DNA from 3 places in the Faecalibacterium sp. IP-1-18 genome. Region 3 is predicted to be linked to each of the others. Evidence: a T-box and tRNA genes for the amino acid it is inferred to sense, from the RefSeq annotation. Region 3 holds a T-box; the other regions hold tRNA genes.

Region 1 (7,373 bases), 380 kb from region 3:
CGCTGGGTCAGCCGTTTCAGACCATCGTACAGTTCCCGGCGCGATTCCTGCTCTTCCATAATGGTCTGCGGCTGCATGGCGTAGGGGTCGGCTATGGCTTCGATGCGCCGCAACTGCTCTTCTCCCGGCAGAACATCGTCCAGCGAAACGCGCTGGTAGCAGATACCGTCCTTATCCTCCGTCACCATCCGCTGCTCAAAAGCAGTAAAGGCATCCCGCACCATGTCCATCATGGCATTATGAATGGCAGGAGCCGCATAGGTCAAGAACTTCATGCCGCGCGCTGCATCGAACTTTGGCACGGCCTTCCACAAGCCCATATTCCCTGCCTGTTTCAAATCGTCCGTGTCAAGGTTCAGGCCGGACTGTGCCAGATTCATGCTGCGGAAAAGGTCATTTGCCGCCTTGCCAATAAAGGACTTGTTGTTGTCAATCAGGCTGTCCAGCGCGGCAGCATCGCCTTTCTGCGCCAGCGCACAAAGCCGTTCATTCGTCTGCTTCATGGGCGTTTTCCTGCTCTGCGGCAGACTGCAAGATTCCCAGCAGACCGTTCCGCAGCTGTTCCAGCGCTTCCGGCGTAGCTCCTTCCATGCCCGAAACGCTGTCCAACATTGCATCTGTCAACTGCTCTGCCGTAATCGTTGGGTGCTGCACATCCTGCCCTTTAGTCAATTCGGTGAACATCTTCTCTGCCACTTTCTTGCTCATGGCTTCCTGTTCGGCGTAATGGCTCCCGATACCCTTTTTGATTTCCTTGACCGCCGCCATGAAGTACATTTCAATGTCATCAAGATCACCTTGATACACCGGCTTTCTCCGAAGGCTGATGTCCTTTGCAGCTTTGGCTGCCTCCGGGGTCTTGACCCTTGTGCGCAGCAGGGTGCTCAATGTCGTGAGTATGGCGTTCTGTGCTGCGATGCCGGAAGCAAAGGTATCATCAAAATACTGCGCTATGCGGAAGTAAGCTCTGCAAAGCGAGCGTTTTCCAGCAGCAGGTTGACCACCTCTGTATTGACACGTCCTGTGTAGAGGTTCTTTGCAGCTTCTACGGACAAGCCCAGTTCGGCAATGTCGTAATTTTTGCGGTCGGGGATGTTGGTTTCTCCCAGCAGAAAATCCGTGGACACGTTGAACAGCCTTGCAATTTTCAGCACCTGCTCATGGGTCAGGGTTCCTTTTGCGCCACTGATAAAACGGCTGATAGTGCTTTTAGAGCAGCCGATTTCCTTGGCAAGCTCCGGTTGGCTGATGTTGTGCTCTTTCATCAAGTCCGCAAGACGGACGTTGGACGGTGCAGGCAGATATTCCTGTGCCATGTGATCGGCCCTCCTTTTTGAGCTTTTTCCTCATTATAATACGCTCTGCCGTTTTGTTCAATATACGGTTACCTCTCCACCCTTGCTGTTGCAGCCCTGCAACCAGTAAGGGCATTTTTCTTTTTCCGTTGCAGTTCTGCCGCTTTTTCGCCTTTCCTGCAAAATTTCCCGTATATTCAGGCATGAAGCAAAAACACCAGAGTTCCCACTTTGGGGTCTCTGGTGCAGTACATAACATCGCCCTGCCCGGTGGCCGCAGGGTGCGGGGTTTCGTGGGCATTGAGCCGCTTGTCCACCCCTGTCCGTAAAAAGTGCATTTTTTCACGGAAGAAGTTCGCACAACCTGTACGGTCTGTACTTGTACGCACCCGTACGGCGAATCGAAGCAAATTAAAACGTGTTATCGTTTTTATTTTAGATTTCCGTACGCCGTACAGACCGTACAGGTTATTTGAAGTCCGTACGCAATTTTTTCAGATGCGTACGGAGCAATCAAGTTCGCATTGTGCGAACTTGTCGGGGCGAGGCCCCTCCATCTTGCTGGCGCAAGACCGTTCGGTCACTTAAAAGCCCCACTGGGGCTTTCATTGCTTCGCAAACGTGAACTCGATTAACTCTCCCGCAGGAGACGTTCTCCCTCGGAGAGTCCTCGAAGAACCCACTACACTTTGCAGCCCATAGGGATGAAAGTGTCATAGTGGGTTATTACACTTCCGCAGAAGTGCATCTCCGTTCCCCGTCACCTCTCGACGAACCTTGAAAGGAGGGATGCCCTTTGGCAAGAAATGATGGCATTGACCGCACCAGTGTCCGAAATCTCGCCGTTTCAGACAAAGCCGTTGGCAACACCCAGCAGCACAACGAGCGCGAAAAGGACAGCTACCGGAACCCCGACATCATCCCCCAGCGCACTGCATGGAACATCCACTTCAAAAAGCCAACCGCCAGCTACACCGACCTATTCGCCCAACTGGAAGCCGCCGAAACCATCTCCACGCGCGGCCTGAAGCCGGATGCTACCCACTACTGTGAACTTGTCTTTGATGTCAACTCGGCCTACTTTGACAACCACGGCGGCTACGAGTTCGCCAAGCAGTTCTATGAGGATGCCTACAAAGCAGCCTTTCAGATCGTGGGTGGTGAGCAGTATATCCTCTCGGCAGTCATGCACGCGGATGAGATCAACCACGCCATGACCGAAGCACTGGGCCGGGAGGTCTACCACTACCATCTCCATGTGGTCTATGTGCCTGTGGTGGAAAAGCAGATCCTCTGGTCGAAACGCTGCAAGGACAAGGCACTGGTCGGCACAGTCAAGGAGACCGTCATGCAGGTCAGCCGAAGCAAGAAGTGGGCTTCCAAGCCCATGCTGGACGATGCCGGAAAGCCTGTCCTGCAAAAGAGCGGCAAGCCAGTCCTGAAGAAGTCGTACAGTGTCCTGCAAGACGATTTCTTCCACTATATGCGCAACGCCGGGTACACGGATGTAGAGCGCGGTGAGCGCGGCAGCACCGAAGAACACCTGACCGTCACCCAGTTCAAAGTCCAGCGGGAGCAGGAACGTCTGGACAGCCTGACCGCCCAAGCCGACCAAAAGGCGCAGTCGCTTGCCAAAACCAGTCAGACCCTCTCCAAAAAGGAGAATGAACTTGCCGCTGTGCAGAAAAAGGCCACGCTCACGAAAGAAGCCCTCATTCATGCGCGCGATCTGGATTATATCGGCAAGCGCACCTTTCTCGGTAACTACTCGCTGACCGAAGAAGAATTTTCCAAGCTGAAAAAGCAAGCCGACCACGGCTATATGATGGACGTGGAGAACCGCCGCTTGAAAGAAGAACTTTCCACCGCCAAGAAGGAGGCCGTTCGTTGGAGCAACAAGTACCACGACCTGTGGTACGAGGTGAAACCCTATCTGGATGCTCTCCACCGTGCGCCCGAACTGGTGCGTGGCTTTCTGGAAAAGATTCTTGCCCCCAAGCAGGAGCTCACCATGAATGTGCAGCAGCGAAACCGCAGGCGTGGGCAAGATATGGAACTTTGATTTTCGGAGGATACCATTTGAACAAAAAGAAGAAGTCGAACAAATCCGGCTACCCGGATGAAGCAATCAAGACCCTTGCGCGTTGCTTTTATCCCTCCATGGTTGAGTTTTTCAACAGCGAGGAAGGCCAGCGTGAATATGAGGAATGGCTGAAAGAGCAGGAAGTTCTACAAGCCTTGCCTGTTGCAGCATAAAAACAGCAGGACGCTCCCAGTAAAGGGAACGCCCTGCCTTATATAGATGTATCTCACCGAGGTGTGTCCAGTTGGGCACACCTCTTATTTTTTTGCCCTTAATCTTCTAACCCATGGCTCCCGGCTGCATTTTTCAAATATTCCTCTGGGTCACCGTTCAGAATCAAATCGGCATAGCTCAGCGGGTCATTGTAGATAAGGTAGTCCAATTCCGTCTGCTGTGCCATAGTCACATTCAGTGCATCCTCGACCCCGGTGCAGCCGATGGAAATTTTTCTCCCATCTTGGAGAGTCAACTCCACACACCCGGTATCCATGTTAAACTTGCAGGCTCTTTCATCGTACTTCATAATCGCATCCTCCAATTCTCGTTATCGGCTTACGGTCTATGACAAGGCATCAGAGTTTTGCGCCGTCCACGGGAGCCTTCATTGTTGTACCCGAAGAAAACGAAAAATCCGAACCCTTCTCCAATCGGAAACAGGTTCGGATTTTTCTTGTTTGGTGGGCGCGGGTGGATTCGAACCACCGAAGCTGAAAGCAGCAGATTTACAGTCTGTCCCCATTGGCCACTCGGGAACACGCCCATATTCATTTTTGCAGTCGTTTGGACTGCCTGTATATGTTACCACTGAAAGCGCAATTTGTCAACCCATAATTTGGGCTGGGCGCAAAAAAAGAAGAAATAAAGGCAGAGATCACAAAAGCCCTCCCGCTCGGGTGCGCTTTACAGCGTCCGGGCGGGAGGGCTTTTCAGCCTGACAAAAACAGGTCAGGAGAAAATCACTTCTGGTTCTTCATGTAGATGTGGTGCGGCAGACCGGCGATGTACAGCGGGGTCAGCTCGGCCTGAATCAGCGGACGGGCGTAGTCTAAGAAGTCCTCGGTCATCTGGGTATGGTTGTTGTTCATCCAGCTCAGGGGAACCTTCTTTTCCAGGTTGGCGACCTCGCTGATGGGATGCAGCTCGGTGGTGCACTGGTAAGGATTGTTGGAGATGCGCTTCAGGGCAACCATCTGGCCGGTAACACCCTCAAAGGCTGCCTTGGCGGCAGCACCACCCACCTGATAGGCCTCGGTGATGTCGGTGCGGCTGGTCAGGTGACCGGCGCAGCGCTGCAGGGTGGAAAGCTCGATGCAGCGGGTCTTGGTGTCCAGATTGCGGGCCACCACATTGGCCAGATACCGTGCGGTACCGGTCAGCGCCTTGTGACCGAAAGCATCCACGGCGTGCACGTCGTCCGCCAGCTCACAGACATAGCGGCCATCCTCCAGCTTTACGCCCTCGGAAACGGCAATGACGATGCTGGGCTTCTTTTCCTGCATCACACGCACCTTTTCCACAAAGCGCTCCACGTTGAAGGGAACCTCGGGCAGGCAGATCATGTCCACGCCCTCGCAATCATCGCTCTTGGCCAGTGCGGCGGCAGCGGTCAGCCAGCCGGCATTGCGGCCCATGATCTCCACCACGGTAACGTACTTGGTGCCGTACACGGTGGCATCGCGGATGATCTCTTTCATCACAACGCCAATGTACTTGGCGGCAGAGCCGTAGCCGGGGGTGTGGTCGGTGACCATCAGGTCGTTGTCGATGGTCTTGGGCACACCCATAAAGCGAATGTCACTGCCAACGCGCTGGCCATAGTCAGCCAACTTGCCGATGGTGTCCATGGAGTCGTTGCCGCCGATATAGAAGAAGTAACCGATGTTCAGCTTTTCCAGAATGGCGAACAGCTTTTTGTACACCGCCTCGTCATCCCGCCAGTCGGGAAGCTTATAGCGGCAGCTGCCCAGAAAGCTGGACGGGGTGCGCTTGAGCAGCTCGATGTCCAAGTCATCGGTCAGCAGGGTGGAAAGATCCACCACCCGCTCCTCCAGCAGACCGGCAACACCGTTGCACATACCGTACACGATGTCTGCGCCGCGGTTCTTGCAGCTTTCAAAGACACCCGCCAGACTGGCATTGATGACAGAGGTGGGGCCGCCGGACTGACCGACGATTGCATTTTTTCCCATGATGATTTCTCCTTTTTTGTTTTTTCTGTTTCGGCTATAAAAACGTGCAGTCGCACGAAAACAGACGCGGAAGGGAAAGGCAGATCACAGACGGATGTGGCGGGGGGTACCGTTCACATACACGGGGGTCACCTCATCCAAAATCAGCGGACGGGCGTACTCCTCAAAAGCTTCGGTCACCTGCATCCCGTCCGGAGTGATCCATTCCAGCGGAACCTTCTTTTCCAGATTTGCCACCTGCTGCACATCCACAGACTCGGTGATGCACTGGTACGGGTAGTTGGAGACCCGCTTGAGGGCGATCATGCGGCCGCTCTCGCCTGCAAAGGCAGCAGCGGCGGCGGCACCGCCAACGGCGTAGGCCTCGTTCACATCCGTGCGGCTGGCCAAATGGCTGGCGCAGCGCTGCAGGGTGGAGAACTCGATGGCACGGCTCTTGCACTGCAGCTTGTCGTGGATGAGCTCCGAAAGGTAACGGCTGGTGCCGCTGAGGATGGCCTTGTGGCCAAAAGCGTCCAGCTGGCCGGCGGTGGACACCAGATCGCACAGGTAAGTACCGTCTGCGGTCTTTACGCCCTCGCTGGCTGCGATGATAACGTTGGACTTTACCCGCTGCAGCTCGTCCACCCGGGCAAGGAACTTGTCCTGATCAAAGGGCACTTCTGGCAGCAGGATCAGGTCGGGGCCTTCGCAGTCCTCGCCGCCCGCCAGACAGGCCGCACCGGCCAGCCAGCCTGCGTGACGGCCCATGATCTCGGCCACCGTCACGCTGCGGATGTTATACACCGAGGAGTCGCGGATGACTTCCTTTAAGATGGTAGCAATGTACTTTGCGGCAGAACCGTAGCCGGGGGTGTGGTCGGTGAGGCACAGGTCGTTGTCGATAGTCTTGGGCACACCGATAAACCGCACATTGCTGCCCACCTGCTGCCCATAGCGGGACAGTTTTGCGATGGTATCCATCGAGTCGTTGCCGCCGATGTAGAACACGGCACAGATGTCGTACTTGTCAAACAGGGTGAACAGCTTGACGAACGGGGTGGCATCGGTGTCCGGGTCGGGCAGCTTGAAGCGGCAGCTGCCCAGATAGCTGGACGGAGTACGCTTGAGCAGCTCGATGCTCATGCGGTCGTCCAGCAGGACGTTGAGCTCCAGCAGCTCTTCCTTGAGCAGACCCTCGATGCCGTACTTCATGCCGTACACCTTGTCTGCACCCAGACTGCGGGCGGCTTTGTATACGCCCGCAAGGCTGGAGTTGATCACGGCGGTAGGGCCGCCGCTCTGACCAATGATGATATTCTTGGCCATGGAAACCTCCTTCAGATCATATAAAATGTGTCCGCTGCCGGGCAAACGGCTTTCCGCACCGTCCGGTAAAGTGGTCTGTCGGCCCTGCACTGCCAACGGACCGGGACGGCAAAACAGCCATCTGCCGCAACTGACACAAAAATATTTGCAGCTTGTGTATTTGCTTTTTGTAAAATGTGCAAAATAAGCTGCAATTCTATTGTACCCGTTTTGCCTGTTGTATGCAAGACCCAATTGGTTGCACAGGCAAAAAAAATATGATAAAATGGGTGCGCACTCCAAAATTACCGGGCAGAAGCACCTGCCTGTTGGGATAAATGCAGAAAGCTGGACAGAGAATATGGGCATTTCACACGAGTATCATTCGGCACCCCGGCGGCGCACACGCGGGGGCATCGGCGGCAAGCTGCGGCTGGTGGGGGTCATTGTGGCCATCCTGCTGGTCGCCTATGCGGTGACCGCTATCTTGGAAAAAGGAACCGTTGAAGAGGACAGCAC
Region 2 (7,373 bases), 830 kb from region 3:
GTGATGTTCGGACGCTGTACATCCTGTCCTTTGGTCAGCTCGTTGAACATTTTCTCGGCCACTTTCTTGCTTAGTGCTTCCTGTTCGGCGTAATGGCTCCCGATGCCCTTTTTGATTTCCTTGACCGCCGCCATAAAGTACATCTCAATGTCGTCAAGGTCGCTCTGATACACCGGCTTTCTCCGAAGGCTGATGTCTTTGGCGGCCTTGGTTGCTTCTGGGGTCTTGACCTTTGTGCGCAGCAAGGTGCTCAATGTCGTGAACATGGCGTTCTGTGCCGCGATACCAGACGCAAAGGTATCATCAAAATACTACGCCATACGGTATGTAAGCTCTGCAAAGCGGGCGTTTTCCAGCAGCAGATTGACCACCTCTGTATTGACACGCCCTGTGTAGAGGTTCTTTGCGGCTTCAACGGACAGCCCCAGCTCTGCAATGTCATAATTCTTGCGGTCAGGGATGTTGGTTTCTCCCAGCAAAAAATCCGTGGACACGTTAAACAGCCTTGCAATTTTCAGCACCTGCTCATGGGTCAGGGTCCCTTTTGCACCGCTGATAAAACGGCTGATGGTGCTCTTGGAGCAGCCGATTTCCTTGGCAAGCTCCGGTTGGCTGATGTTGTGCTCTTTCATCAAGTCCGCAAGACGGACGTTGGACGGTGCGGGCAGATATTCCTGTGCCATGAAGTCGGCCCTCCTTTTTGAGCTTTTTCCTCATTATAATACGCTCTGCCGTTTTGTTCAATATACGGTTTCTTCTCCGCCCTTGCTGTTGCAATCCTGCAACCAGCAAGGGCATTTTTCTTTTTCCGTTGCAGTTCTGCCGCTTTTTCGCCTTTCCTGCAAAATTTTCCGTATATTCAGGCACAAGGCAAAAAACACCAGAGTTCCCACACGGGGTACTCTGGTGCAGTACACAACACAAAGGAGGAATGCCCTTGAGCCTGTATCAAACTGTCAAGTCCGCCATCACCGTTCGGCAGGCGGGAGAGATGTACGGCATGGAGCCCGACCGCCATGGCATGGTGTGCTGTCCGTTCCACTCCGACAACCACCCCAGTATGATGCTGAACGACACCTATTATTACTGCTTTGGCTGTGGAGTCAACGGCGATGCCATCGACCTCACCGCCAAGCTGTTCGACCTGAACCCCCGGCAAGCCGCCGAGAAGCTCGCACACGATTTCGGGATCGACCCGGACAAGCCGCCCGCCAATGCCATCGCTCTGCCGCCGCCCAAGCGTGGCCTGACAGACGAGCAGTGGGCAGACATCGCCTACTGCCTGCGGGTGCTGACCGATTATCTCGACCTGCTGCACGACTGGCGAGAGCGCTACAAGCCCACCACCCCGGAGGAGCCGCTGGACGAGCGGTTCGTGGAAGCTCTCCACATGACCGAGACCGTCGAGCACCTGACGGACTGCGTTGCATTTGGGACACCCCAGCAGAAAGCCGCTGCCGCCGCACAGCTGCTGTCCGGGTCGTACCTGCTGATGCTGGAGGAGCGCACCGACCGCCTTGCTCTGGCAAAGTGCGCCTGATAATTTATTCACCTGAAGTGGTAGGTCTCACCGTGAGACCTACCACTTCACTTTCCTAAAGGAGAACCACCACATGAAGAAAAACATTTCCCGCAACCCTTTATGGCCGGACTGGTACAACGGTAAGAAGATCGATGAAGTCCAGTTTGGCCGTGCCTTTCTGGAACAGTGGCCGCTGAAATGCGTCAACGGTACGCTGTACACGCTGGACGGCCCGGTGGAAGACGAAAGCGAGATCAAGCAGCGCATCTTGGAGAACATCGAGGAATATGTCACCTCTGGCCTGTCCAAAAAGGTCACCAACATTCTGGAGACCATCAAGCTGCTGGCTTTTTCCGACCCGTTCCCCATCGAGCAGGACTGCATCCACCTCCAGAACGGCGTGTACCATCTGCCGGACGGCTCTTTTCAGGAAAGCCGCCTGTTCTGCCAGAACCGCCTGCCGGTGAAGTACGCCCCCAAAGCCCCCAGCCCGGACCGCTGGCTGACCTTCCTGCACGAGCTGCTGGACGATGCCGACATCCCCACCTTGCAGGAGTATTTGGGCTACTGCCTGATCCCCAGCACCAAGGGACAGAAGATGATGCTCATCGTTGGCAAAGGCGGCGAGGGAAAGTCCCGCATCGGGCTGGTGCTGAAACGGCTCATGGGGGATGCCGCCAGCAACGGCAGCGTCCAGAAAGTGGAAAACAACCGCTTTGCCCGTGCCGATCTGGAACGCCGCCTGCTGATGATCGACGATGACATGGACATGAACGCTCTGCCCAAGACCAATTATATCAAGACCATCGTGACCGCCGAAGCCAAGCTGGACTTGGAGCGCAAGGGTGTCCAGAGCTACCAGCGGGATATTTACGCCCGGTTCCTCTGCTTTGGCAACGGTGCGCTGACCTCACTGTATGACCATTCGGATGGCTTCTTTCGCCGCCAGCTCATCCTGACCACCAAGGACAAGCCTGCCGACCGCACGGATGACCCTTTCCTTGTGGAGAAGATGTGCGCCGAGTTGGAGGGCATCCTGCTGTGGTGTCTGGAAGGACTGCACCGGCTGGTGCAGAACGATTTCCGCTTCACGGTCAGCGAACGAGCCGCCGCCAACGTGGACACCATCAAGCGCAGCAGCAACAATGTCATCGACTTCATGGAGTCCGAGGGCTATTTCCGCTTTAAGGCAGACTACTCCATCAGTTCCAAAGATTTCTATGAAATCTACAAACTGTGGTGCGAAGATAACGCCTGCCACAGCGTATCTGCCATCCGTTTCAGCGCAGAACTGCGCCAGAATGACCGCCGCTACAACCTTGAAGCCACCAACAACATCTACCTGCCCGGTGGCCGCAGGGTGCGGGGTTTTGTAGGCGTCGAGCCGCTTGTCCACCCCTGTCCGTAAAAAGTGCATTTTTTTACGGAAGAAGTTCGTACAACCTGTACGGTCTGTACTTGTACGCACCTGTACGGCGAATTAAAGCAAATTAAGACGTGTTATCGTTTATATTTCGCATTTCCGTACGTCGTACGAACCGTACAGGTTATTTGAAGTCCGTACGCAATTTTTTCAGATGCGTACGGAGCAATCAAGTTCGCATTGTGCGAACTTGATTGTAGCTCTCCCGCAGGAGGCGTTCCCCCTCGGAGAGTCCTCGAAGAGCCCACTACACTTTGCAGCCCATAGGGATGAAAGTGTTATAGTGGGTTATTACACTTCCGAAGAAGTGCATCTTCGTTCCCCGTCACCTTTCGATGAACCTTGAAAGGAGGGATGCCCTTTGGCAAGAAACGATGGCGTTGACCGCACCAGTGTCCGGAATCTCGCCGTTTCGGACAAGGCCGTTGGCAACACCCAGCAGCACAATGAGCGTGAAAAGGACAGCTATCGGAACCCCGACATTATCCCCCAGCGCACTGCATGGAACGTCCACTTCAAAAAGCCAACTGCCAGCTACACCGACCTATTCGCCCAACTGGAAGCCGCCGGAACCATCTCCACGCGCGGCTTGAAGCCGGATGCCACCCATTACTGCGAGCTTGTCTTTGATGTCAACTCGGCCTACTTTGACAACCACGGCGGCTACGAGTTCGCCAAGCAGTTCTATGAGGATGCCTACCAAGCTGCCGTTCAAATCGTGGGCGGTGAGCAGTATATCCTCTCGGCAGTCATGCACGCCGATGAGATCAACCGTGCCATGACCGAAGCATTAGGCCGCGAAGTTTACCACTACCACCTCCATGTGGTCTATGTACCTGTGGTGGAAAAGCAGATCCTGTGGTCGAAACGCTGCAAGGACAAGGCACTGGTCGGCACCGTCAAGGAGACTGTCATGCAGGTCAGCCGGAGCAAGAAGTGGGCATCCAAACCTCTGCTGGACGAATCGGGAAAGCCTGTTTTGCAAAAGAACGGCAAGCCTATCCTGAAGAAGTCGTACAGCGTCTTGCAGGACAACTTCTTCAATTTTATGCGCGCTGCCGGGTACACCGATATAGAGCGCGGCGAACGTGGCAGCACCGAAGAACACCTGACCGTCACCCAGTTCAAAGTTCAACGGGAGCAGGAACGGCTGGACAGCCTGACCGCCCAGATTGACCAGAAAGAGCAGCACCTCATCCAAACCAACAAAACCCTCTCCAAGACCGAAAAGGAACTTGCCGCTGTGCAGAAAAAGGCCACGCTCACAAAAGAAGCCCTCATTCATGCGCGTGATCTGGATTATATCGGCAAGCGCACCTTTCTCGGCAACTACTCGCTGACCGAAGAAGAATTTTCCAAACTGAAAAAACAGGCTGACCACGGCTATATGATGGACGTGGAGAACCGTCGCCTGAAAGAAGAACTTTCCACGGCCAAGAAGGAGGCCGTTCGTTGGAGCAACAAGTACCACGACCTGTGGTACGACGTGAAACCCTATCTGGATGCTCTCCACCGTGCTCCTGAACTGGTGCGCGGTTTTCTGGAAAAGATTCTTGCTCCCAAGCAGGAGCGCACCATGAATGTGCCGCAGAAAAACCGCAAGCGTGGTCAGGATATGGAACTTTGATTTTCGGAGGATACCATTTGAACAAAAAGAAGAAGTTAAACAAATCCGGCTACCCGGATGAAGCAATCAAGACCCTTGCACGTTGCTTTTATCCCTCCATGGTTGAGTTTTTCAACAGCGAGGAAGGCCAGCGTGAATACGAAGAATGGCTGAAAGAGCAGGAATCTCTACAAGCATTGCCTGTTGCAGCATAAAAACAGCAGGACGCTCCCAGAGAAGGGAACGCCCTGCTTTACATAGATGTTTCTTACCGGGGTGTGTCCGCTTGGGCACACCTCTTATTTTTTTGCCCTTAATCTTCTAACCCATGGCTCCCGGCTGCATTTTTCAAATATTCCTCTGGGGCACCGTTCAGAATCAGCTCTGCATACGCCAGCGGGTCGTTATAGATTAGGTAGTCCAGTTCTGTTTGCTACGCCATGGTAACATCCAGCGCATCCTCGACCCCGGTGCAGTCAATGGAAATTTTTCTCCCATCTTGGAGAGTCAACTCCACGCATCCGGTATCCATGTTGAACGAACAGGCTCTTGCATCGTACTTCATCATCGTGTCCTCCAAACGCTTATTGTGTGGTTACGATCTGTGACAAGGTATCGGAGTTTTACGCCGTCCACGGGAGCCTTCATTCTCAAACCCGAAGAAAACGAAAAATCCGAACCCTTCTCCAATCGGAAACAGGTTCGGATTTTTCTTGTTTGGTGGGCGCGGGTGGATTCGAACCACCGAAGCTGAAAGCAGCAGATTTACAGTCTGTCCCCATTGGCCACTCGGGAACACGCCCATATTCAGTTGTTGTGCATCCGTGCGCCGGACGACTTGTTTATTTTAGCATGAGAAAAGGGTTTTGTCAACCACCTTTTTTCACTTTTTTTCAGCAGGCTTACTGTCCCCCGCCCGCCGCGCTTCATCCGGTTGAATTGCGTCCTGTTTTATGTTAAAATAATGTAAAGATTCTACACATTTTACAGGCAGGAGTGGGTCATTGCATGGAGTCAACAATCAGCGCCGCCCCGCAAATTTCTATCGACCGGGAAAAGACGCTGCGCAGCCACCGGCGTTACTGGGTGCTGCGGCGTGCACAGGACATCGTATTCTCCCTGCTGGCGCTGATCCTGCTTGCGCCGCTGGCACTGCTGATCAGCCTTGCCATCGTGCTGGACAGCCCCGGAGACGGAGCTATTTTCCGGCAGCGGCGGGTAGGACGGGACGGCAAGCTGTTCTGGCTGTATAAGTTTCGTACCATGTGCCCGGACGCCGAGGAGCAGCTGAATGAGCTGCTGAGCCAGAACCAGATGGACGGCCCGGTGTTCAAGATCAAGGGCGACCCCCGCATTACCCGGGTGGGACGTTTTCTGCGCAAGACCAGTCTGGACGAGCTGCCACAGCTGCTCAACGTGCTGCAGGGCGATATGAGCATCGTGGGGCCGCGCCCCGCACTGCCCCGGGAGGTAGAGCTGTACAGCGACTACCAGCGCCAGCGGCTGTACGTCACCCCCGGACTGAGCTGCTACTGGCAAATCGCACCCCACCGTAACGAGATGAGCTTTGACGAGTGGGTGGCGCTGGATATGAAATACATCCAGGAGCGCAGCTTCTGGGTGGACTGGAAGATCATCTTCCTCACCGTCCGCGCCATGCTCATGAAATACGGAGAGTGACAAAAGCGCCTGTTGTGCATCCGCACAACAGGCGCTTTCGTTACGTTTATTTCAGCACTGCACCCAGATTTGCACTGGTGACCATGCGGGCGTAACGGCTCAGCCAGCCGGTCTTGATGTTGGGCTCGGGCGCAACGTACTTTGCCTTGCGCTCGGCCAGCACTGCATCGCTGACCTCCAGCGTGATGGAGGCGTTGGGGATATCAATGGAAATGGTATCCCCTTCCTCGATCAGGCCGATAGGGCCGCCGGAAGCTGCTTCCGGGCTGACGTGGCCAATGGCAGCGCCGCGGGATGCACCGGAGAAGCGGCCATCCGTGATAAGAGCAACCGTCTTATCCAGCTTCATGCCTGCCAGCGCAGAGGTGGGGTTGAGCATCTCCCGCATACCCGGGCCGCCCTTGGGGCCTTCGTAGCGGATGACCACCACATCGCCCGGGACGATCTTGCCCGCGTAGATAGCGGCAATGGCTTCCTCTTCGCTGTTGAACACCCGCGCCGGGCCGGAATGCTGCTGCATCTCCGGGGCGACGGCGCTGCGCTTGACAACGCACCCGTCCGGGGCAATGTTGCCCCACAGGATCTGCAGACCGCCGGTCTGGGAGTAGGGGTTCTCGATGGGACGGATGGCCTTTTCGTTCAGGATATGGGCACCCTTGATGTTCTCGCCAAGGGTCTTGCCGGTGACGGTGGGCACATCCAGATCCAGCAAGCCCTTCTTTGCCAGCTCTGCCTGCACCGCCGGGATGCCGCCCGCTGCGTACAGATCCGGCATATGGGTGGGGCCTGCCGGTGCCAAATGGCAAAGGTTGGGGGTCTTGGCGCTGATCTCGTTGAACAGCTTCAGGTCGATGGGCACACCGGCCTCGTAGGCGATAGCCAGCAGGTGCAGCACCGTGTTGGTGGAGCAGCCCAGCGCCATATCACAGGTCAGCGCGTTGCGGATGGAGCGCTCGTTGATGATCTGGCGTGCGGTGATGCCCTTGCGCACCATCTCCATCACAGCCATACCGGCGTGCTTTGCCAGCTGCAGGCGCTTGGAGTACACAGCCGGGATGGTGCCGTTGCCGGGCAGGGCGATGCCGATGGCTTCGCACAGGCAGTTCATGCTGTTGGCAGTGTACATACCGGAGCAGCTGCCG
Region 3 (7,373 bases):
CCCTTTGCAGCGACACCCTTGCACCCTCCACCTACCCATGCTTTTCCACCCCCGGCGACTGTGCGCGGGCGCTGTACCGTGCCGGGGTGCGGGTGTTCAGCCTGTCCAATAACCACACCTATGATAAGGGCGCGTCCGGCATTGCGGCTACTCTGCAATTCTGGGAGTCCATGCCGGAGGATGTAGTCACCACCGGTCTGTGGTGCGGCGAAGAGGACTACGACCGTATCCCGCTGCAAACCGTCAATGGTGTGACCATCGCCTATCTCTCCTATACTGAGCACACCAACGGCATCCGCCAGAACAAGAATATGACAGCCAATGTCATCTACACCAGCCAGACCGATGTGATCGAGCATCAGGTGCGCTTGGCGCGTCAGCAGGCAGATTTTGTGGTGGTGGGAGTGCACTGGGGCGTAGAGAACAGCCACGCCGTCGTGGACAGTCAGCGCACACTGGCGCAGAATCTGGCAGACTGGGGCGCAGATGTCATCGTGGGCACCCATCCGCATGTGCTGCAGGATGCCCAGTGGCTGACCGCAGCGGACGGGCGGAGAAGTTTTGTCGCCTTCTCGCTGGGCAATTTCCTCAGCACCCAGAGCCACCCGGATCAGTTGGTGGGTGCGATCCTGACCTTGCAGCTGCAAAAGACCACCCAGCCGAACGGCTCGGTGCAGTGTGAAGTGCTTGCGCCGCAGCTGCACCCCACCGTGACCCATTATGATGCCGGAAAAACCAATGTGCGCACCTACCTTTTGCGCGATTACACGCAGGAATTGGCGGCAGCGCATGGTGTGCGGGCAAATTATTCTGATTTCAGCCTTGACAGGATACAAAAAATCGCGCAAAATAATATCAGTGCATCCTTTTTAGCACTTACATAAAAATGTGAAATGATTGAGCGTTGTCCGGCAACCCGGGCAGAACGGAGGACTTTTTATGTACGGAGTATCGAAGATCAATATCGAGACCGACCTGATGATGATCAGCGTGCAGGACGTAGTGTTCCGGGGCAACAGTCTGTCCCGGTATCTGGATATCTTTGCAGAGACCGGCGTGGTGGTGGATATGATCAGCCAGAGCGCTCCCCACGGCACCACCATTGATTTTAGCTTTACCGCATCCAGCAGCGATTTGCCGCTGGTGATGAAAGCAATCTCGGCAGCAAATCTGGATAAGGACGCCAAGGCTTCTCCTCTGATCAGTGTGGGTTACTCCAAGCTGAACCTGTTCGGCGAGGATATGGTCACCAGCTGCGGTGTGGCTGCGCGGGCGCTGAATGCGCTGGCTATGGCCGGTATTGAGGTGCTGCTGATCACCACCAGCGATCTGGATATTTCTCTGCTCGTCCACGCGGAAAACGAGGACGCCGCCTATGAGGCACTGAAAAAGGCATACGAGCTGTAAAAGCATAAGCCGGGGCCGAGGGGACAGCTTCCCTTTCGGCCCTGTTTTTGCGAAATGCGTAGAGACAAGAAAAACACCGCCACGGCGGCTCCTCTGCCGAAAGAAGGAAAAACGGAATGAAAGAACCTGCTACTCTTATGCACAGCATCCGGCAGCGACTGCTGGCACATTTTGAGAAAAGTGCGCTATTTGCCCCTGATGACCCAGCAATGGAAGCTGCGCCTGCGGACAGCGGGCAGTTGCTCTATGCACCGGTCTCAGGACGTATCCGCGCACTGACCCGGATCAAGGACCCTGTGTTCTCCAGTGAGGTGCTGGGCAAGGGCTGCGCTATTGAGCCCAGCTGCGGCGAGGTGGTAGCACCCGCAGACGGCATCGTGAAAAAGATCGCCAAGACCCATCATGCCATCAGTTTGCTGTGCGACAACGGCATGGAGGTACTCATTCATGTTGGCATGGACACCGTGGAGCTGAAGGGTAAGGGCTATGAGCTATTTGTACAGACTGGAGACCATGTGCAGAAGGGCCAGCTGCTCTTCCGGTTCGATATGCAGGCCATTGCAGCGGCAGGCTACACGCTGACCACCCCCGTGATCGTGACCAACAGCAGCCGGTTTGCACGGATAGAGCCTTTGCTCTCCGGCCGGGTGACTGCCGGACAGCAGCTGTTGCGCGCTAAAATGTAAAAAATGGGCCAGAAACGCCTACGGACGTTTCTGGCCCATAAATTTTATAATGCTTTTTACAGCGTTACCTTGTGGTAGATCTTTTTGCCCTTCTTAATGACGATGCCCTTGGCCAACTGTTCTGCGGTAAAGCTGACAGTGGGAGCAGCGACTTTTTCGCCGTCTGCCAACACACCGCCCTGTACTACCAGACGGCGAGCCTCGCCGTTGGAAGCAGCCAGACCGGCCTTGACCATCAGGGTCAGAATGCCGATGGCACCGTCCGTCAGATCAGCCTCGGTCAGCTGGGTGCTGGGCATGTGCTCGGTATCCATTGCGTTGCCACTGAACAGTGCGCGGGCAGCATTCTGAGCCTTTTCGGCCTCTTCCTTGCCATGCACCATGCTGGTCATCTCGTAGGCAAGAATCTCCTTGGCCTCGTTCAGGCGCTGATCCTGCCAAGTGCTCATCTCGTCGATCTGCTCCAGCGGCAGGAAGGTGAGCATACGGATGCACTTCATCACATCGGCATCGCCCACATTGCGCCAGTACTGGTAGAACTCGAAGGGACTGGTCTTGTTGGGGTCCAGCCAGACAGCGTTGCCGGCGGTCTTGCCCATCTTCTTGCCCTGAGAGTCGGTCAGCAAGGTCACGGTCATAGCGTAGGCATCCTTACCCAGCTTGCGGCGGATCAGCTCGGTGCCACCCAGCATATTGCTCCACTGGTCGTCGCCGCCAAACTGCATATTGCAGCCGTAGTGCTGGAACATGTAGTAGAAGTCGTAGCTCTGCATGATCATGTAGTTGAATTCCAGGAAGGACAGGCCCTTCTCCATGCGCTGCTTATAGCACTCGGCGCGCAGCATATTGTTCACGGAGAAACAGGCGCCCACCTCGCGCAGCAGCTCAACATAGTTCAGGTCCAACAGCCAGTCGGCGTTGTTCAGCATCAGAGCCTTGCCCTCGGAGAAATCGATGAACTTCTCCATCTGCTTCTTAAAGCAAGCCGCATTATGGGCGATATCGTCCTTGGTCAGCATCTTGCGCATATCGGTGCGGCCGGAGGGGTCGCCGATCATGGTAGTGCCGCCGCCAATCAGGGCGATGGGCTTGTTGCCAGCCAGCTGCAGGCGCTTCATCAGGGTCAGCGCCAGAAAATGGCCGGCAGTCAGGCTGTCGGCAGTGCAGTCAAAGCCGATGTAAAAAGTAGCCTTGCCGTTGTTGATCAGGTCAATGATCTCCTCATCGGTGATCTGGGCTACCAGACCACGGGCTTTCAGTTCTTCGTACAGCGTCATGGAAAAAACCTCCTGTTTTTGGGGCAGAGGAAACAAAAAACGCCCTCTGCCAAAAATGAATTTGGCAGAGGGCGATATAACTTCGCGGTACCACCTCTGTTTGCCGTTTCCTCACGGAAACGGCCTTACGAGTGCGCACCCCAGAGTAGAGCGACACTCCTGCGTCTTTAACGCTCGCACGCGGCACAGCCTACTAGCCTTACGCATTCAGCCTGCGGCTCCGGGAGGTATTTCCCCTGCCGTTCTGTGATCCCTTGCACCAACCGGGACTTCTCTGGACAGAACACTTCAGGGTACTTGTTCCCTTCATCGCCATTAACATTGTCTACTCTATCACAAGACCGCCGCCTTGTCAAGAGCTGTCCTTTCTGCAAAAATGCATTCCGCTGCATCATCCGCCGTGCTTGCGCTCCTGCAGCATTTCCCGTGCATTGGCGCGGGAAAGCTCGGTAACGTGGTCGCCGGAGATGAGGCGCGCCAAGGCCTCTACACGGCCATTTTCATCCAACGGATGGATCTCGGTATAGGTGCGCTCGTTGGACACATTTTTCTGGATGAGCAGATGACAATCAGCCAGTGCTGCAATCTGCGCCGTATGGGTGATGCACAGGATCTGATGCCCTTGCGCACTCTGACGCAGCACCTCGCCGATGCGTCCGGCAGCCTTGCCGGACACACCGCTGTCGATTTCATCGTAGATCACGGTAGGCACGGCGTCCTTATCGGCCATTGCATTCTTGATTGCAAGGGTGATGCGACTCAGCTCGCCGCCGGATGCGATCTTGGCCAGCGGCTTGGGTGCTTCACCGGGGTTTGTTGAGATGTAGAATTCAACGCTGTCCTGTCCATGGCTGGCCAGCGGACCGCGGGTATGCCGCAAGGTCATACGTACACCCGGCATATTCAAAAAGTCCAGCGTGCCGGAAATGCGGGTGTTCAGTTCCTCAAAGGCCTTCAGTCGGGTCTGGGTCAGAACCTCTGCCTTTTCCCGCGCTTTTGTGTAAAGACGCAGCTTTTCTGCCTGCAATGCATCATAGCGCTGCTGGGAATGCTGAATGTTATCCAGCTCTTCCCGGGCCTTTTGCCCGAAAGCGATCACGTCCTCCACTGTGCTGCCGTATTTGCGCTTCAGTCGGTACAAAAGATCCAGTCGCTGCTCCACCTCGTCCAGTTCTGCATCGTTGGTGTCGTAGGTGTCCAGCCGCCCGATCAGATCTGCGGCCACATCCTTGGCGTTATAGTATAAGTCCAGCAGCTGCCCGGCGGCGGCTGTAAGCGCAGGGTCTAACTGCGCAGCGGCATCCACCGCGTTGGAGGCTTCCCCCAGAAGATCCACAGCGCCTGCGGCATCATCACTGCCGGAAAGTAGCGCATAGCTCTGCGCCAGACGATCCCGGATGGCAGACGCATTGGACAGCACTTTCCGGCGGTTTTCCAGCGCCTGCTCCTCACCGGCAGTCAGCCCGGCATCCTCGATCTCCTGCACCTGATACTGCAACAGGTCGATCTTGCGCTGCTTTTCGGCCTCGTCAGTGATCAGGGCATCCAGCTCCCGCTTGACCCGCACCAGCTCCCGGTACAGGGCATAGTACTCCTGAAAAACAGTGCGGTTTTGCGCATAATCGTCCAAAATGCCCAGATGATGCGCCGGGTTGAGCAGACCCACCGAATCGTGCTGGCCGTTGATGTTGATCAGACCGCCGCACAGCTCCCGCAGAACGGCTGCCGTAGCCGGCATTCCGTTGATGCGGCAGCTGCTCTTGCCCTCGGCGGTGATCTCACGGCTGAGCAGCAGTGCTTCGGAGCGCTCGTAGCCGGACTGCTCCAGCTTATCCAGCACAGCAGGCGGCACCTGCTCAAAGGCGGCGCGGATCACCGCCTTTGCAGCCCCGGTACGCACCAAGTCCTTAGAGGTGCGGTTGCCAAGGATCGCATTGATGGAGTCGATCAAGATGGATTTGCCCGCACCGGTCTCGCCGGTCAGCACATTCAGCCCCGGTTCAAAGTGCACCTCTGCCTTCTGGATCACGGCAACATTTTCAATTTGCAGGCTGCTCAGCATGGCTTCGTTCTCCTACCGTCATCTCTGCCCCACATAACGGGTCAGCTCCGAACAAATGGTTTTAGCATCGCGCTCCGAGCGCGCAACAATTAAAAAGGTGTCATCACCGGAAAGAGTACCGACAACGTTTTTCCACTGTAAAGCGTCAAAAACCTCGCAGGCAGCATTGGCCATGCCGGAATAGCATTTTACCAACACAACATGTCCGGCGTAATCTACCCCCAGAACGGACTCGTGGAAGATGGTCTCAAAGCGCCCTTGAGTCTTGGGATTGAAGCTTTCGTTCCGGCTGGAAACATAGCGGTAGCCCTCGGTGGTGGCTGCCTTTACAAGGCACAGCTCCCGGATATCGCGGGAAACGGTGGCCTGCGTTACCTCAAAGCCTTCGTTCCGCAGGTGCTCCAGCAGCACCTCCTGTCGGCTGATGGGATGCTCCTGCACAAGACGTAGGATCGTCTGCAAACGTTCCGCTTTTGTTTTTGTATCTTCTTTGCGGCTGCGTGCCATCTTAAAAATCGCCTCCCGTGTTATTGTCTTTTGCGCAGTTTCTGGTCAATGGCCTGAAACTGGTCTGCCCGCCCAAAGGTAATAAGCTTGACGTTCTGATCGGACAGGCGGATCTCTGCGGTGGCACCCGCCTTGAGGGGGTAGCCCGTACCGCCGTCACAGCTGATAAATACTTCATCGTCTGCTACCTGCCCCACACAGACGTTCAGCTTGCGCTCCTGCGCAAATACCATGGCCGGACTGGCCAGACTGTGGGGACAGATGGGGGTCACCACGACGCCCTTGGTCTGAGAATCCAGAATCGGGCCGCCGGCTGCCAGCGAGTAGGCCGTAGAGCCGGTGGGGGTCGCCACGATAACGCCATCGCCCCGGTAGTGCTCTACCAGAATATCATCGCAGTAAATGCTGAAGTCGATGGCCTGTTGCAGGCGTCCCTTGGTCACGACCACATCATTGAGGGCGTGCCCCTCCCAGCCGTCCTGACCAAGCACCCGGGCGTATAAAAGCATCCGGTTGTCCAGCTGGAAATCGCCCCGCGCCACAGCGGCCAGCTTCGTTTCCATTTCGCCGATCTCGCAGGTAGCCAGAAAGCCGCAGCGTCCCAGATTGATGCCGAGGATGGGCTTTGCGTACCGGAGCGAAAGATTCGCTTCGTGCAAGATGGTACCGTCCCCGCCAATGGTCAGGATCACGTCAGCACGCTTCAGACACCGCTCCAGCGGCAGGTAAATGACCCCTGCCGTGTTGCAGCTTTCCCGCAGAGCATCGCTCATCAGTACAGCTGCGCCGTGGGTCAGCAGGATCTGCGCCGCACGCAGCGCGATTTCGCTGGCAGAGGTCTTGCCCGGATTGGGCGAAATGTAGATCGTCATACCGGTTTCTCCTTTGCTGACAGTTGAAGTCTCAGCGATCCAGCGTGGTGTGGCTTGCTGCCACCACCTGTGCGGCGGCTTCGTCGTCCAGCACTGCGGGCTGGTCGCTCTTCTGCACAAACATCAGGTACTCGATATTGCCTTCCGGCCCTTTGACCGGGCTGTAATCCAACCCGCGCACTACAAAGCCGTTTTCCGCAGCATAAGACATGGCATTGTGCAACACCTCACGATGCACGGCAGGGTCACGCACCACGCCGTTTTTGCCTACCTTCTCGCGGCCTGCCTCGAACTGCGGCTTCACCAGACAGACGCCCATGGCGTCCGGGGTGGTGATGCGCTGTGCCACCGGGAAGATGTGATGCAGAGAAATAAAGGAAACATCCACACTGAAAAATTCAATGGGCTCTGCAAGATCCTCCGGCGTGACATAGCGGATGTTCGTGCGCTCCATATTCACCACGCGCGCATCCGTCCGCAGGCTCCATGCCAGCTGACCGTAGCCAACATCTACGGCATACACCTTCACGGCACCATTTTGCAGCATACAGTCGGTAAAGCC

What was found. The T-box of region 3 lies ahead of tyrS (tyrosine--tRNA ligase). A T-box ahead of a tRNA ligase gene usually reads a tRNA of that ligase, here a tRNA-Tyr.
Region 1: it encodes a tRNA-Tyr, which carries the amino acid that the T-box ahead of tyrS (tyrosine--tRNA ligase) is inferred to sense. The anticodon was not compared.
Region 2: it encodes a tRNA-Tyr, which carries the amino acid that the T-box ahead of tyrS (tyrosine--tRNA ligase) is inferred to sense. The anticodon was not compared.

What each region holds. Positions count from the first base shown of each region.
Region 1 covers NZ_CP094472.1:1,944,358-1,951,730, forward strand. The annotation lists gene MTP43_RS09135 (sigma-70 family RNA polymerase sigma factor) at 1-503, opposite strand, end outside; gene MTP43_RS09140 (hypothetical protein) at 487-888, opposite strand; gene MTP43_RS09145 (helix-turn-helix domain-containing protein) at 951-1,316, opposite strand; gene MTP43_RS09150 (plasmid recombination protein) at 2,092-3,357, shown strand; gene MTP43_RS09155 (hypothetical protein) at 3,375-3,551, shown strand; gene MTP43_RS09160 (DUF6061 family protein) at 3,650-3,901, opposite strand; tRNA gene MTP43_RS09165 (tRNA-Tyr) at 4,054-4,138, opposite strand; gene MTP43_RS09170 (6-phosphofructokinase) at 4,335-5,567, opposite strand; gene MTP43_RS09175 (6-phosphofructokinase) at 5,652-6,875, opposite strand; gene MTP43_RS09180 (GDSL-type esterase/lipase family protein) at 7,216-7,373, shown strand, end outside.
Region 2 covers NZ_CP094472.1:2,394,688-2,402,060, forward strand. The annotation lists gene MTP43_RS11430 (hypothetical protein) at 1-266, opposite strand, end outside; gene MTP43_RS11435 (helix-turn-helix domain-containing protein) at 312-683, opposite strand; gene MTP43_RS11440 (CHC2 zinc finger domain-containing protein) at 932-1,540, shown strand; gene MTP43_RS11445 (DNA primase family protein) at 1,614-2,930, shown strand; gene MTP43_RS11450 (plasmid recombination protein) at 3,307-4,572, shown strand; gene MTP43_RS11455 (hypothetical protein) at 4,590-4,766, shown strand; partial or broken gene MTP43_RS11460 (DUF6061 family protein) at 4,865-5,116, opposite strand; tRNA gene MTP43_RS11465 (tRNA-Tyr) at 5,270-5,354, opposite strand; gene MTP43_RS11470 (sugar transferase) at 5,560-6,231, shown strand; gene ilvD (dihydroxy-acid dehydratase) at 6,278-7,373, opposite strand, start outside.
Region 3 covers NZ_CP094472.1:1,565,977-1,573,349, reverse strand. The annotation lists gene MTP43_RS07475 (CapA family protein) at 1-884, shown strand, start outside; gene MTP43_RS07470 (ACT domain-containing protein) at 940-1,407, shown strand; gene MTP43_RS07465 (PTS sugar transporter subunit IIA) at 1,524-2,093, shown strand; gene tyrS (tyrosine--tRNA ligase) at 2,150-3,370, opposite strand; T-box leader at 3,435-3,689, opposite strand; gene recN (DNA repair protein RecN) at 3,762-5,432, opposite strand; gene MTP43_RS07450 (arginine repressor) at 5,451-5,939, opposite strand; gene MTP43_RS07445 (NAD(+)/NADH kinase) at 5,960-6,811, opposite strand; gene MTP43_RS07440 (TlyA family RNA methyltransferase) at 6,843-7,373, opposite strand, start outside.